Hahella chejuensis KCTC 2396: one gene and its partners. The protein of the gene in region 2 binds, or shares a complex with, the protein of the main gene of each other region. Links are inferred from orthologs where the notes say so. Each region holds a gene or a part of one and is shown on either strand. Other genes may lie near its edges.

Region 1 (5,098 bases), 930 kb from region 2 along the record:
GCCCCATCCACAATCCGGTCCCCCAGGGGCTTCAGCAAAAGCGCCGGATGTCATCGACAAAAACCCAACAGCGAGCATCATTTTTCTCATAACGATTCCTCTTTCAACGTTAGCTTATTCTCGTCGCGTACTATTTGTGCAAGTATCAGCGCCCATCCTGGCAACAAACGCCAACCAACTCGAAAACCGAGTTGTGACAAACTCTTTCTGAAATAGACATCAAACAGCTATGCTGAAACAGAAACGCTTGGTCATTTCTCACCAGGGCGTACAGACTTGGCGCCATTACATGGCCCGAGGTAAGCCTAGTTCAGGTATACAGGCAGATCAAATTGTGAACGTCACATCAGATAAATTTAATACTCTTGCTAACGCCGTTTTCAAACTTGGATTGTTAGGGGCGCTGCTTTTTCTTAGCGCTTGTAGTGGACTGCTTTTCTACCCAGACAAGCATATCTATCGCACCCCCGATCAAGCGCAAGTTCGATATGAGAACATTTATCTCAACACACCTGATGGCGAGCGTCTTCATGGATGGCTGCTTCAGGCCTCTCCTCCATTGCGAGGCGTAGTCTATTTCCTGCATGGCAATGCAGAAAATATCAGTACTCATTGCGGCAACGTACTATGGCTTCCGCAACAGGGCTATGAGGTATTTTGTCTGGACTACCGTGGATTTGGCTTATCCTCTGGCAAGCCAGAGATGGCGGGCGCTCTTAGCGACGTAGAAACAGGTTACGAATGGTTGAAAACACGATATCCAGGTGCAAACACGCCATTCTTTGTACTTGGACAAAGCATCGGCGCAGTGCTGAGCATTAATTTTGTAGGACAGATGCCCCCTCATGCGGATAAACCCACCGCGGTCATCGCCGACGCTCCCTTTAGCGATCTAAGGGAGATCGCACGAGAAAAACTTGCAGCAGGGTGGCTGACCTGGGCCTTTCAATATCCCTTTTCCTATATCCTTCCTGCGAATTATGACCCAGAGGATTACGTTGGAAATATCTCACCAGTCCCATTGTTGATGATTCACAGCGTCTCTGACCAAATCATCCCTTATCACCACGGCGAGAGAGTATTTCAGCACGCAGGCGACCCAAAGTACTTCTTAAGCACCAATACCCCTCACACAGCTACCTTTAGCATTGCAGAATATCGCCAGGTATTACTGAACTTTCTCGCCAATCCCAAGCGCTCGCCACTTTAAATTTGGCATAAAAAAAGCCGCATAGAGCGGCTTTTCTTGGGAAGAGAGGAATTAACCAGCCATTGAAGCTTTTTCGTCTTCAGTCACTTCCTTCATAGAAAGTTTGATACGGCCACGAGCGTCAATATCCAGCACCTTAACAACGACCTCCTGACCTTCTTTAAGATAATCAGTGACGTTCTCTACACGTTCTTGCGCGATCTGAGAAATATGCACCAGACCGTCTTTACCGGGCAGGATGTTTACAAACGCGCCGAACTCAACAATACGCTCAACCTTGCCGCGATACAGCTTACCAACTTCCGCTTCAGCCGTGATCTCGGTGATACGGTAAATAGCCTCATCCGCCGCCAGCTTGCTTTCCGCGTAAATACGCACAGTACCATTGTCGTCGATATCGATAGAAGCGCCTGTGTCTTCACAGATAGAACGAATAGTGGCGCCGCCCTTACCGATAACGTCACGGATTTTATCCGGATCGATCTTGATGGTTTCCATCTTCGGCGCGTTATCTGCAACGGAGTCTCGTGGTTCGGAAATCACTTTATTCATTTCACCGAGGATATGGAGTCGCGCATGCAGAGCTTGCTCTAACGCAATTTCCATGATTTCGTCGGTAATGCCGTTGATCTTGATATCCATTTGCAGAGCGGTAACACCTTTTTCGGTTCCCGCTACTTTGAAGTCCATGTCGCCCAAGTGATCTTCATCACCCAGGATATCAGTCAATACAGCAAAGCTGTCGCCTTCTTTGACCAAGCCCATTGCAATGCCTGCAACTGGAGCTTTAACAGGAATACCGGCATCCATCAGAGCCAGGCTGCTGCCGCATACGCTGGCCATTGAGCTAGAGCCATTTGACTCTGTAATCTCAGAGACGCAGCGTACTGCGTAGGGGAATTCCTCAAGATTCGGCATCAACGCTTGTACGCCACGACGCGCCAAACGACCATGACCGATCTCGCGGCGACCTACACCGCCAACTCGGGATGCTTCACCCACAGAGTATGGAGGAAAGTTATAGTGGAACATGAATGAGTCTTTCTTCTCACCTTCCAACGCGTCCACCATCAATACATCACGCATAGTACCCAGAGTCGCTGTTACCAGAGCCTGAGTCTCTCCACGCGTAAACAATGCGGAACCGTGGGTGTTCGGCAGTACGCCAACTTCAATTTTCAGGTCACGAACCGTTTTGGTATCACGACCGTCAATACGTGGCTCACCCTTAATAATATTCTGACGGACACAAGCCTTCTCAAGCTTGCTGAAGTATTTCTTGACCAGTTCAGCTTCAAACTTGCCTTCTTCTTCACCCGCCAGCTCTTCTTCCGCTTGTTGACGAAGCTCGCCCAACTTAGCGTAACGATCAGCTTTAACGCGGATGCCATAAGCTTCACCGATAGAGCCGGCAAATTTGGCCTTCAAGGCCTCCAAAAGTTCAGCATTAACTTCCGGCGCCTGCCAATCCCATTTAGGCTTACCAGCTTCCTGAGCAAACTCTTTAATCGCCTGCACAGCCACCTGCATTTCCTGGTGAGCGAACAATACTGCGCCAAGCATCTGGTCTTCTGTTAACTCTTTCGCTTCCGACTCAACCATCAGAACCGCATCTTCGGTACCTGCGACAACCATATCCAACTTAGAGTTTTCAATTGCCTTGAAGCCAGGATTCAGCAGGTAACCATCTTCGTCAGTGTAACCAACGCGCGCAGCCGCCAGTGGACCTTGGAAGGGAACGCCGGAAATTTCCAACGCAGCCGCCGCGCCAATAATGGAGGCGATATCTGGATCGACATCTTTGTTTGCTGACATAACAGTACAAATGATTTGTACTTCATTCATGAAACCATCTGGAAACAGCGGGCGGATGGGGCGGTCGATCAATCTGGAAGTCAGAGTTTCTTTCTCTGATGGACGCCCCTCACGCTTAAAGTAACCGCCTGGAATACGCCCAGCTGCATAGGTTTTTTCCTGATAGTGAACAGAAAGAGGAAAGAAATCACGACCTGGAACAGCTTCTTTTTCTGCAACAGCGGTGACCAAAACAACAGTATCGTCCATTGTCACCAACACGGCTCCAGTAGCCTGGCGAGCTATACGGCCAGTTTCCAGAGTGACTGTTGAGTTGCCGTATTGAAATGTTTTACGAACTGGGTTCACTTTGACTCCTTACGAGTGTTTTTTAATTTTTACGCTTAAATTTTAATCCGGAATCAGCTGCTACTTACCGATTCGAGCCTTAGATACCCAACAAAGGAACCTTTGATTTATTCGATCTCTCAACAAGACCACAGACTTCTCCAACACTTAAGGAGCAAGGTGTGCGGAAAACGTCCGTCAGCGCCAGCCCCTCTTGCTTCATCTCATTGAGCGCGAAGCTCTTTGAAAATCATCAAGTATCGAATAAATCGGAGGTTCCTCAAAAAGTAACGGGGTATCAAACATTTGATACCCCGGATACTAAAGCAATACCTTTGTCTTCTTAGCGACGCAAACCCAGCTTCTGGATCAGGTCAACATAACGTTGGGTATCTTTGCCTTTCAGGTAATCAAGCAACTTACGACGCTGGTTAACCATACGAATCAGCCCGCGACGCGAGTGGTGGTCATGCTTGTTCGCCTGGAAGTGATCTTGCAACTTGTTGATATTAGCAGTCAACAGAGCAACTTGAACTTCAGGAGAACCAGTATCCCCTTCCTTTACTTGATATTCCTTAACAATAACCGACTTTTCGGTAGCAGATAATGCCATGATTTTTCTCCAAATATGCGATTAATGCGGAAACGACCGCGCATATTAACAGCCGCCCCATTCATTCAGCGCTAAGCGCGCTCACATTGAGCAACCGAACGGGCTTAACCGTTCCATCGCTCATCACTTCTCCCAAGCCGATAAAATGACGCCTGTTAGTATACAGACGAACCTTCCCCTCGCTTGAGAGAGGCGATATTTTAACCGTTTGCCCCTGGATAATCGAGCCTGTATTAGCCTCGTCCAAAATTATTTCGGAGAACTGTTGGACAGACGAATCTATGGGCAGCAAACGTTCTTTATACTTCTCCGCCGCGGCTTGGCGTCCGCTTTCATCAGCAAATGAAACAAACTCAACGCTATCCGCCAGCGAAAATGGTCCGCAACGTGTACGACGCAATTCCATTACATGCGCTCCACAACCTAAAACCTGACCGATATCCTCCACTAGGTTACGAATATAGGTTCCCTTACTGCAGAGAACCCGTAAACGCAAAAAAGGAGGAGTGTAGTCTAGGAGCTCAAGCTCATGAATGATGATATCCCTGGCTTCCCTCTCTACCTCTATCCCCTGCCGGGCAAGCTTGTAAAGGGGAGTGCCTTTATGCTTTAAAGCTGAATACATTGAGGGAATCTGCTTTAGATTCCCCCTAAATTTCCCAAGGACACTTTCCAGATCAGAAACAGAGAGGCCAGGAACAGGCGACTCCGCTATGATATCGCCATCAGCATCAGAAGTGGTTGTAGTACGGCCAAGATAGGCGCACGTAACATACTCTTTATCAGAGTCCAACAGCAATTGGCTAAACTTTGTAGCTTCACCAAAGCACAAGGGTAAAACCCCTGTCGCTAGAGGATCCAAAGCGCCCGTATGACCCGCTTTCTGCGCGTTCAGCGCGTACTTAACCTTTTGCAATACAGCATTGGACGTCCAATCTTGCGGCTTATCAACGACCATTACTCCATTTAAAGGCGCACCTTTCTTACGTCTCGCCACCGCCGACTCTACCCTCAGTTGTGACTGTCGTCACTAGAGTCAGAAGCGCTGCTATCTTTGGCCCGCGCCTTTTGAATCAACGCCCCTAAACGTTGAGCATTACTGACGGAAGCGTCGTAATGAAACCGAAGTTGGG
Region 2 (5,874 bases):
GCGAAGCCTGCCTGGCTGGACGTAGCTGTAACTATTTCTGGACCGGTTTTGGCGAACTGGGATAGGGGCTTTCGGGAAGTCTGGCGTGAAAGCAGCAAGGTCATGCTTCCATTAAGTCGTAAGGCTATGAAGGCAGGTGATATAGCGGGGCGCGCCGCCTTTGGTTGGGGGTGGCGAAAACAGGATATTGTGCGTGAGTTACTGCATCGCATTAAACGTTCACATGGGAGTTTGCAGATCATCACCCCTTATTTTGTTACGTCTTGGCGGGTTAGGCGCGCTTTACGTTGGGCGGCTCGACAAGGGGTAAAAGTGCAGATTATCGTTCCAGGGTTAACCAGTGATCACCCAGGGGTGACTTATGCCGCGCGGCGTCATTATCGCTCTTTGTTGCGAGCGGGCGTGGAATTGTATGAATACCAGCCGACATTTATCCACGCCAAAGTGTATATATGCGACGACTGGTGTTCAGTTGGTTCGTTCAATCTCGATCATTGGACTTATCGCTGGAACCTGGAAGCGAATCAGGAAGTGTGGGATGCGGAATTCACCGCCCAAGTAGCGGGCTTTTTTGAGCAGTGCCGTAGAAAGAGTCGGTCGGTAACCTTGGGGTCTTTGGATAGAATGGGCTGGTATAGCCGGCTGATGGTCTATTTGATGGGGAAATTGGACGAACTGCTGATTCGTTTTCTAAGGTGACGTAGCCCTCAACAGGGTGTGAGGGCTAATTGGAATCAAGCTTATTGTTTGGCGTGATAGAGAAGGTACAGGTCGGTCAGATTCTCTGGGATCTGGTCCGCCATTTCCGCCATAAGTTTGTCGTTGTGTTTAATGTCCTCGAAGTCTTCATCCTCGAACAACTCAGAGTGCGCCATCATGGGTAACAGTAGTGATGCGACAGCGGCTTCGTCATAGTCGTCAAACCATAATTTCTCATTGCTCAAGAAGCCCTCAATAAATCCGGCGGACCAGTTGGCTAACGCGTCTTCGTCGTCAAAGATTTCTTCAGGTACTGAGACATTTTCTTCGCTGTGAAGTTGTTGTTCGATATGTTTGAACAGCTTCAGAATGGCTTGTTTGATTTCCTCAAGTTCTGGGCTTTCCAGTTGGCAGGAGCCGTCCAGAATAAGGCGTAGCCATTCATTGACGTCTGCGTCCGCCGGGCCGACGGCAAATGCGCTCAAGAGACCATGAATCCCAAATAGATCCAGGTTTTCTTCTTCTTGGTCGTTGTCGAATAACAGTGACTCAAGATGGTCGATTTCCTGGGAAGTAAAGGGAAAAGCTTCGGATTGCATGACGGGTTCCTTAGAGGACGCTTTGAATCAGTCTAATTTATGCCGATAGCGGATGCTACAGCAAAAATGTGAAGTATTAATATCCGCATTTTGCACTGACTTGATCGGCCAGCTTTCGACAACTTTCGGCGCGCGATGGTTGTTGTCAGGGAACAAAAAGCGAGACGCCGACAACTGGCGTTGCGGCCAAGTCGTCGGCGTTGCATTATGCCGGCTGCCGCCGGCTTAGGCTTGTGACGCTTTGCTATCCTGAGACGATGGTTTGTCTTCAGCCTTTACGTCAGCGACAGTCGCCTCAGGGGCGCTGGGAGCGCTCTTGGGAGGTTCAACCTCCTCGCGAGGCTTCTCCGCCGCTGGAGCCTTTTTAGGTTCTGGCTCTTTTGCTTCCATCTTGGGCTCGATGGTTGCAGCCTCGGGAGGCTTGGGAGCCGCAATCTGCTGGGGCGCCAAGGCGCTACTTGCGTCATTGCCGGCTTGAACTTTCTGAGCCTGTATGCGTTTGCGTACTTCTCGAGGATCATTGAAAGCCCGCTTAGGCTCCTCTTCCTCTTGCGCAGCTGTCGCAGCAGGTTTGTCGGAAGGTTTCTTCTCAACAGTTGGTTCCGGCGCTGCTTTGGTTGCGCCTTTATCCGTCGCAGGCGCTGTGTCTGGCTTGTCCTTGGCCTCTGGAGTCGCCTCTTTCTTCGGCTGCTCAATAGCGGACGCCTTAGCTGCGCGTCCCTCTTTCTTGTCTTCCTTGTTTTTGCTTTCCACAGAGGTGTTGCCCATCGCTGGCGCATTTGCTTTCGCTTGTGCGACGGACCTTTCTAACTGGCTTTCTTTGGGCGCCTCCTCTGATTTGGCCTCCGCAGCCTCTCGCTTAGGGCGACGCGCCTTGTTGCGAGGATCGTTGTCCGCCCGGGCTCTACGCGCAGATTTTTCCTGCCCGTCTTCGCCTGCGTTCTGCTGGTTGGCCTCTGCATCATCCTGTTTACGTTGGCGTGAGTCCGCATCGGATTGTTTTGCGGACTGCTCTGATGCACGTTCCTGCGGAGCCTTGCTTTGCTCGGAGGGTTGATGAGGCTGCTTTGCTGTCTGCTGAGCAGGCTCTACGCCTTTTTCTTCCGCTTTGGGCGGCGCCTGGCGTGTGTTGTCAGTGCTTTCTGATTCAGCGATAGCTTCCACGGACTTGTTCCACACTTCTTTGGCGATTTCAGACTTCGCTGGCTCTTCTGCAGCGCTGGCGGCCGCTGCTGTGAGAGCGCGACGTTCCGCTACTTCCTCAACCGCTTTTTCTTGGTCTTCAGGCTTGTCTTGACGTTCAGGTCTGTCCTGACGCTGTGGGCGAGGAACTGGCTTGCCGGAGGAGCGGTCGCGTCGTGGGCGATTAAACTCTGATTTTTCCTGGCTGCCTGAGTCAGCTTTCGCTGATTCGTTGCGGCCTCTTTGGTCGCGCTGGGAGTCGCCCTTACTGGAGTCGCGGTCGCGTTGACGCCTATCTTTCTGTCCGTCGTTTCGCTCATTGCGGCGCTGGTTGCGGTCGTCATTGCGGCCACGGTTGCCGCGGCGGTTATCCTGTCCGCCATCCCGGGATTCAGCTTGACGGGAGTCGCCTTGACGTTGATTGTCGCGCTGCCCGTCCTGACGGTCCCGCACTTTGACTTTTCTGCGGCCGGCGTCTTTGTCTTGGGATGTTTGCGGAGACTCTGCGACAGTGATCTTGAGATCGCTGTCTTTCTTCTCGCCAGAGAACATTTTTGACACTTTCTGACGCAGACGCTTCAGCAGGCCAACTTCCTCACTTGGAGGAGTGGGCGTAGAGCTTGGCACAATAGTTTTCACCGCGGCTTCCTGGCGTACAACTTCTTTGTGCAGCAGGCTTTCAACCGGGTTCTTCTCTTCCATCTCGGGCCTAACGTTGTAGCTGATTTCGCTAACATTGGCGTTATCGTCCCGGATGCGCTGAACTTCGAAGTGAGGGGTGTCCATATGTGAGTTGGGAACCACGATCACTTTTACGCCATGACGCTTTTGCGTTTTGGCTAAGTTCTCACGTTTTTCATTCAGCAGGTATGTGGCGACGCTGATTGGGCAGATTGCGCGGACTTCCGCTGTTCGCTCTTTAAACGCTTCCTCTTCAATCAAGCGCATAACAGAGAGGGCGAGTGATTCTACGCCGCGAATAGAGCCCTGACCTTTACAGCGGGGGCACATTTCATTACGAGTTTCGCCTAGTGATGGGCGCAAGCGCTGGCGTGACATTTCCAATAAGCCGAAGCGGGAAATTTTGCCGATTTGCACGCGGGCGCGATCCAGCTCCAGCGCCTCTTTCAGGCGGTTTTCCACCTCGCGCTGGTTCTTGTTGGGCGTCATGTCGATAAAGTCGATAACAATCAGGCCGCCGATATCGCGCAGGCGCAGCTGGCGTGCGATTTCGTCCGCTGCTTCCAGATTGGTTTGCAGGGCGGTTTCTTCAATGTCGCCCCCTTTGGTGGCGCGAGCAGAGTTGATGTCGATAGAAACCAGCGCTTCGGTAGGATCGATAACGATAGAGCCCCCGGATGGCAGTTTTACTTCTCTCTGGAACGCAGTCTCGATCTGGCTTTCAATCTGGTATCGATTGAATAGCGGAATATCATCCTGGTATAGCTTGATGCGGTTTTCGAAGTTCGGCATCACCGCTTTCACGAAGTTAAGAGCGTCTTGGTGCACTTGTGGGTGGTCGATCAGAACTTCGCCAATATCCTGGCGTAAATAGTCGCGGGTGGCGCGAATCACCACGTTGCTCTCCTGATAGATCAGGAACGGAGCAGGCTTACTATCTGATGCGTGACGTATGGAGTCCCAGAATTGCAGTAGGTAATCCAGGTCTCTTTGCAATTCTTTGGAGGAACGGCCAACGCCTGCGGTGCGAATAATCAGTCCCATATCTTTGGGAACTGTCAGGCCGGACATGGCGTCTTTCAATTGGTCGCGATCATCGCCTTCAATGCGGCGGGAGATGCCGCCAGCGCGAGGGTTGTTTGGCATTAACACCAGGTAACGGCCGGCCAGGCTGATGAACGTCGTCAGCGCTGCGCCCTTATTGCCGCGCTCTTCTTTGTCCACCTGAATGATGATTTCCTGGCCTTCCTGCAGCAAATCCTTGATGTTCATCTTGCCGCCTTTTTGCGGCTGGCTCTTGAAGTATTCGCGGGAGATTTCTTTTAAGGGCAGGAAACCGTGGCGCTCTGCGCCAAAGTCTACGAAGGCGGCCTCAAGGCTGGGCTCTATACGGGTAATCTTGCCTTTGTAGATATTGGATTTTTTTTGCTCGCGGGTGCCGGACTCAATGTCCAGGTCGTACAGTTTTTGTCCGTCTACGAGGGCTACACGCAACTCTTCTGGTTGAGTTGCGTTGATCAACATTCGCTTCATTTATGTTTTTGTCCCACTCAGTGTTCTGTGGGCGCCAAAAACCGCTTAAGCAAGTCGGAACGGTGATGCGTGAGGCCACAGCGGAGGTGTGCTGGTGGACCATGGGATGGAATCATCCGGGTCAACCATAGAGTTACAGATTGTGCCTCTATTGTGCGAGCCGTACATTATCTATGCGTGCGCCGTGTCGTCACTAGTTTTCCACCCTCTTTTATAATCAGAGGATGGGCGGGAGGGGGGTTGTCCCTACCGCGGGAATTCGTTCCGCCTGGATATGCGTCTCTCGGCGCCGTTTTATCGGTTGCCAGTCTGATTACAGCATATAGGCTTGGAGTCAACGCTCGGTTTATAACCCGTGTTCAACTCTGTATAATCTCTTCGCGCCTGATGTTATGTCATCGCTCAGCTATTCGGATGCTAAATGGCCTACCTTTTTCCGCCGAGTTAGCGCCTTGAAAATATAGCAGTTAAACCCCTGGCATTCAATCACGTTTGTTTTGTCCGGTTTTTATTCAAAAATATTTGCGGTTTACGCCAGAGTTAAATATTTGTGACTAAATTAGATAGCGGGGCCGGCGTCGGCGCCCGAGTTGTTACTATCGATAGTGGATCCGATGGGCAGCGCTTGGATAACTTCCTGGTGCGGGAGCTAAAAGGCGTGCCGAAAGGGAAGATATATAAAATAATTCGCAAGGGAGAGGTGCGAATAAATAAGGGGCGCTGCAAGCCTGAGACTAAATTGAAAGATGGGGATCAGGTCCGAATTCCCCCCATTCGCGTATCGGAAGGCGATAGCTTAGAACCAGTTATACCTGCTGGCCTTATAGAGTTGGTCTCTCAGTCTACACTGTTTGAAAATGACGAGCTGCTTATAATAAATAAACCGTGCGGCGTGGCGGTTCATGGCGGTAGCGGCGTCAGCTTTGGCGTCATTGAAATACTTCGCGCCGCGCGCCAGGATATACGTTTTCTTGAATTAGCTCATCGACTTGACCGTGACACATCTGGCGTTTTAGTGCTGGCTAAAAAGCGCCGAGCCTTGGTGCAGTTTCATGATATGTTGAAAACTGGCAGGGTCGAGAAAATTTATCACGCTTGGGTGTGTGGCAAGTGGCCCAAGCATAAGTCAGTTATTACTGCTCCATTGAAAAAGAACGTCCTGCGCTCTGGGGAGCGCATG
Region 3 (4,981 bases), 290 kb from region 2 along the record:
CAACTGGGAGTATTTAGCCTTGGAGGATGGTCCCCCCATATTCAGTCAAGATAACACGTGTCCCGACCTACTCGATTTCACTTTGATAAGATTTCAGATACGGGGCTGTCACCCACTATGGCCGCACTTTCCAGAGCGTTCTCCTATCTGTCACAAAGCTTAAGGGCTGATCCCCGTTCGCTCGCCGCTACTGAGGGAATCTCGGTTGATTTCTTTTCCTCGGGGTACTTAGATGTTTCAGTTCCCCCGGTTCGCCTCCTACACCTATGGATTCAGTGCAGGATACCTGATAAATCAGGTGGGTTTCCCCATTCAGAGATCGCCGGGTCAAAGGTTATTTGCCACCTCGCCGACGCTTATCGCAGGCTTTCACGTCTTTCATCGCCTCCAGTTGCCAAGGCATCCACCGTATGCGCTTATTCACTTGACCATATAACCCGAAGTAATTTCATTACTGCCATCACTTCAAGCCACACAGCGCTGGTTTCACCGTAACAATAATTCGCCGATATTGCGCTTGAGTATAACTACTCAGTAAAACCTATCCGTTGAGTGACAAATAAACTTCATCTGTCACCACGTTGGTTTTTACTTTGCTTATCCAAATTGTTAAAGAGCTTCTCTGACCAAATGCCAGAAACCAATACAGTCATCTTTCTGAAACTTTCATGCTGTATTCGTTTCTATCATCTGATACGTCAGACTTCACTTACTTAATCGTCAACCGTACTACTACCATTCTATGAATGGTGGAGCTGAGCGGGATCGAACCGCTGACCTCCTGCGTGCAAGGCAGGCGCTCTCCCAGCTGAGCTACAGCCCCATAATCTTCCTAATCACACTCAGTTATTCACCAAGAAAAAGGAAATTCTGGTGGGTCTGGGTGGACTTGAACCACCGACCTCACCCTTATCAGGGGTGCGCTCTAACCACCTGAGCTACAGACCCAGAACTTGCAATCTCGCGATTGCGTCACGGGTCTGATGACCCTTAAGTAAGCTCTCTACTCGCCAATCAAGCAATTTGTTGTGGACGCCAAACTGAGACAGTTGGATATCGTTTAAGGAGGTGATCCAGCCGCAGGTTCCCCTACGGCTACCTTGTTACGACTTCACCCCAGTCATGAATCACACCGTGGTAACCGTCCCCCCGAAGGTTAGACTAGCTACTTCTGGTGCAACCCACTCCCATGGTGTGACGGGCGGTGTGTACAAGGCCCGGGAACGTATTCACCGCGACATTCTGATTCGCGATTACTAGCGATTCCGACTTCATGGAGTCGAGTTGCAGACTCCAATCCGGACTACGAGACGCTTTAAGAGATTAGCTCCACCTCGCGGCTTCGCAACCCTCTGTACGCCCCATTGTAGCACGTGTGTAGCCCTGGCCGTAAGGGCCATGATGACTTGACGTCGTCCCCACCTTCCTCCGGTTTGTCACCGGCAGTCTCCCTAAAGTTCCCACCCGAAGTGCTGGCAAATAGGGACAAGGGTTGCGCTCGTTACGGGACTTAACCCAACATTTCACAACACGAGCTGACGACAGCCATGCAGCACCTGTCTCAGAGTTCCCGAAGGCACCAATCCATCTCTGGAAAGTTCTCTGGATGTCAAGGCCAGGTAAGGTTCTTCGCGTTGCTTCGAATTAAACCACATGCTCCACCGCTTGTGCGGGCCCCCGTCAATTCATTTGAGTTTTAACCTTGCGGCCGTACTCCCCAGGCGGAGAACTTATCGCGTTAGCTGCGCCACTAAAGTCTCTAAGGACCCCAACGGCTAGTTCTCATCGTTTACGGCGTGGACTACCAGGGTATCTAATCCTGTTTGCTCCCCACGCTTTCGCACCTCAGCGTCAGTTTTTGGCCAGAGGGCCGCCTTCGCCACTGGTATTCCTCCAGATCTCTACGCATTTCACCGCTACACCTGGAATTCTACCCTCCTCTCCAAAACTCTAGTCGCCCAGTTCTAAGTGCAGTTCCCAGGTTGAGCCCGGGGATTTCACACCTAGCTTAAGCAACCGCCTACGCGCGCTTTACGCCCAGTAATTCCGATTAACGCTCGCACCCTCCGTATTACCGCGGCTGCTGGCACGGAGTTTGCCGGTGCTTCTTCTGTGGGTAACGTCAACTGCAGCTGATATTAGCAACTGCCCTTTCCTCCCCACTGAAAGTGCTTTACAACCCGAAGGCCTTCTTCACACACGCGGCATGGCTGGATCAGGGTTGCCCCCATTGTCCAATATTCCCCACTGCTGCCTCCCGTAGGAGTCTGGACCGTGTCTCAGTTCCAGTGTGACTGATCATCCTCTCAGACCAGTTACGGATCGTCGCCTTGGTAGGCTCTTACCCTACCAACTAGCTAATCCGACATAGGCTCATCTGTTAGCGCAAGGTCCGAAGATCCCCTGCTTTCCCCCGTAGGGCGTATGCGGTATTAATCCGAGTTTCCCCGGGCTATCCCCCTCTAACAGGCAGATTCCTATGCTTTACTCACCCGTCCGCCGCTCGTCAGCTCCCGAAGGACTGTTACCGCTCGACTTGCATGTGTTAAGCCTGCCGCCAGCGTTCAATCTGAGCCATGATCAAACTCTTCAGTTTAAAGAGTGTGAATCAGTAAGATTCTTAATCTTGCTCAAGTTAAAACTACTGTACTCTTGAGTGATTGCTCACTCATGAATTGTACGAGTCACTAACTTAAGACTTAATCTTTTCCAGATCCGCCTCAGTTAGCGCCCACAACAAATTGCTTGATTAACTTTTTAAAGAACTTTCTCTTTCGGAGACTCTCTCCGACCGAGGCGCGCATTCTACACTTTCAATCTTCAGTGTCAACTCCTTTTTAGCGCCGCCGATTCTCTCGAATCCGCTTCTCCCTCCCTTCCGACCGGCTTCCCCGTCGAAGTGGGGCGCATTATACGCACCTACTCTTTCACGTCAACTCCATTTTTTAACTTTTATTTAAAAAGTTTTCACACTCCCCCGTTAGCAGATCCCTGACAGCAAAAAGGAGGGCTCGCGCCCTCCTTTTTTGAACAGTGGTTACTCCTGCCCTTTAATCTCTTTAAGGCCACGATAAGGCGCACTGCCAGCCAGCTCTTCTTCGATTCGCAGCAAACGGTTGTACTTCGCCACACGGTCTGAGCGACACAATGAGCCAGTTTTGATTTGTCCTGCACTAGTAGCAACAGCCAAGTCTGCAATGGTTGTATCTTCAGTTTCGCCAGAACGGTGAGAGATTACCGCCGTAAAACCGGCATCTTTCGCCATTTTGATAGCATCCAGCGTTTCAGACAGACTGCCGATCTGGTTGAACTTAATCAAAATGGAGTTGGCGATACCTTTATCAATACCTTGCTTGAGGATCTTGGTGTTAGTAACAAACAAATCGTCTCCTACTAACTGCACCTTATCTCCCAGCTTTCTGGTCAAAGCCGCCCAACCGTCCCAGTCACTCTCATCCATCCCGTCTTCAATGGAGACGATTGGATAACGTTGAGACAAATCTCCCAAATAATCAGCAAACTCTTCGGATGAGAAAACTTTACCCTCACCAGAAAGATTGTACTGACCATCTTTGTAAAACTCAGAAGACGCACAGTCCAGCGCCAGGGTCACATCAGAACCAAGCTTGTAGCCTGCTTTGGTGACAGCCTCTTCAATCGCCGCCAGCGCCGCTTCATTAGATGGCAAATTAGGGGCGAAGCCACCCTCGTCTCCGACAGCCGTATTCAGCCCCTTGTCGTGCAAAACTTTCTTCAGATTGTGAAAAATTTCGGCGCCAACACGCAGCGCTTCACGGAAGCTGGCCACACCCACTGGCTGGACCATGAACTCCTGAATATCGACATTATTGTCTGCATGCTCTCCACCATTGAGAATGTTCATCATTGGCACAGGCATAGAGTACTGGCCAGACGTACCATTGATGTCTGCAATATGTGCGTAGAGAGGCACGCCTTTTTCTTGCGCCGCCGCCTTCGCAGCCGCCAAAGACACCGCCAAAATCGCATTGGCGCCCAAATTGGCTTTATTTTCAGTGCCATCCAGATCAATCATGATGCGATCCAGCTCACGCTGTTCTCTCGCATCCCTGCCAATCAAAGCGGAGCGAATCGAAGTATTAACTGCATCGACGGCCTTCAATACGCCTTTACCCATGTAACGCGCAGGATCTTTATCACGCAATTCCAAAGCTTCGCGAGAACCTGTGGAAGCCCCTGACGGCGCGCATGCGGAGCCAACAACGCCAGACTTCAGCACCACATCCGCTTCAACGGTGGGATTACCGCGAGAGTCAAGCACCTCTCGGGCGCGCACATCTACTATTTCCGCCATATCTCAATTTCTCCTGTAACAGTTGGTAATGTTTCGGAATCAATAATTATTGTGGTTATTGCAGCTACCGGGACCGCTCCATAAGCAATTAATTCGACCGCTTATTTAAGCGTCACGACAACCCACCCTTCCTCACGCAGTATCAATATTGGGAAATTGTTTGACCATATCGTCCAGCGCTTTCATTTGCGCCAAAAACGGTTCGAGTTGGGACAAGCGTAACGCACAAGGGCCGTCACACTTCGCAACATCAGGATCAGGATGCGCCTCCAGGAACAGCCCCGCCAATCCAACAGCCATCCCTGAACGGGCTAATTGCACGACCTGTTCTCTGCGACCGCCAGCGGAACTCGACAGTCCACCCGGCATCTGCAGCGAATGCGTCACATCAAAAAATACTGGATAGCCGAACTGCTTCATAATGCCAAAGCCAAGCATATCGACCACCAGATTGTTGTAACCGAAAGAGGAGCCCCGTTCACAGAGGATCAGTTGATCATTCCCAGCCTCTTCACATTTGCTCAGAATGTGCTTCATTTCTTGAGGAGCCAGAAACTGAGCCTTCTTGATATTGACCGGACACCCTGTCCGCGCCATCGCGGCGACAAGATCAGTTTGTCGCGACAAAAAGGCTGGCAGTTGAATAAT

What was found.
Region 1: the proteins of rne (region 2) and pnp are in contact, whole or in part, in a cryo-EM structure (PDB 9QH0), measured with the Escherichia coli proteins. The link is inferred for Hahella chejuensis KCTC 2396 from one-to-one orthologs.
Region 3: the proteins of rne (region 2) and eno are in contact, whole or in part, in a solved structure (PDB 2FYM), measured with the Escherichia coli proteins. The link is inferred for Hahella chejuensis KCTC 2396 from one-to-one orthologs.

What each region holds. Positions count from the first base shown.
Region 1 is NC_007645.1:1,254,578-1,259,675, reverse strand. The notes cover bases 818-3,730. They hold pnp (polyribonucleotide nucleotidyltransferase), read right to left. Parts: upstream 3,374-3,730; coding sequence 1,262-3,373; downstream 818-1,261. Other genes in these bases: rpsO (30S ribosomal protein S15), read right to left, coding at 3,696-3,730; HCH_RS05600 (alpha/beta hydrolase), read left to right, coding at 818-1,210. In the rest of the region: HCH_RS05605 (DUF3015 domain-containing protein), read right to left, coding at 1-90; more of HCH_RS05600, read left to right, coding at 290-817; more of rpsO, read right to left, coding at 3,731-3,965; tRNA pseudouridine(55) synthase TruB, read right to left, coding at 4,027-4,923; 30S ribosome-binding factor RbfA, read right to left, coding at 4,977-5,098. UniProt on the Escherichia coli protein: Involved in mRNA degradation. Catalyzes the phosphorolysis of single-stranded polyribonucleotides processively in the 3'- to 5'-direction. Also involved, along with RNase II, in tRNA processing.
Region 2 is NC_007645.1:2,183,834-2,189,707, forward strand. The notes cover bases 1,324-5,012. They hold rne (ribonuclease E), read right to left. Parts: upstream 4,695-5,012; coding sequence 1,524-4,694; downstream 1,324-1,523. In the rest of the region: HCH_RS09690 (phospholipase D-like domain-containing protein), read left to right, coding at 1-699; HCH_RS09695 (YecA family protein), read right to left, coding at 741-1,298; HCH_RS09705 (RluA family pseudouridine synthase), read left to right, coding at 5,245-5,874. UniProt on the Escherichia coli protein: Endoribonuclease that plays a central role in RNA processing and decay. Required for the maturation of 5S and 16S rRNAs and the majority of tRNAs. Also involved in the degradation of most mRNAs.
Region 3 is NC_007645.1:1,897,644-1,902,624, reverse strand. Bases 2,186-4,981 are described here. They hold eno (phosphopyruvate hydratase), read right to left. Parts: upstream 4,334-4,981; coding sequence 3,038-4,333; downstream 2,186-3,037. Other genes in these bases: kdsA (3-deoxy-8-phosphooctulonate synthase), read right to left, coding at 4,466-4,981. UniProt on the Escherichia coli protein: Catalyzes the reversible conversion of 2-phosphoglycerate (2-PG) into phosphoenolpyruvate (PEP). It is essential for the degradation of carbohydrates via glycolysis.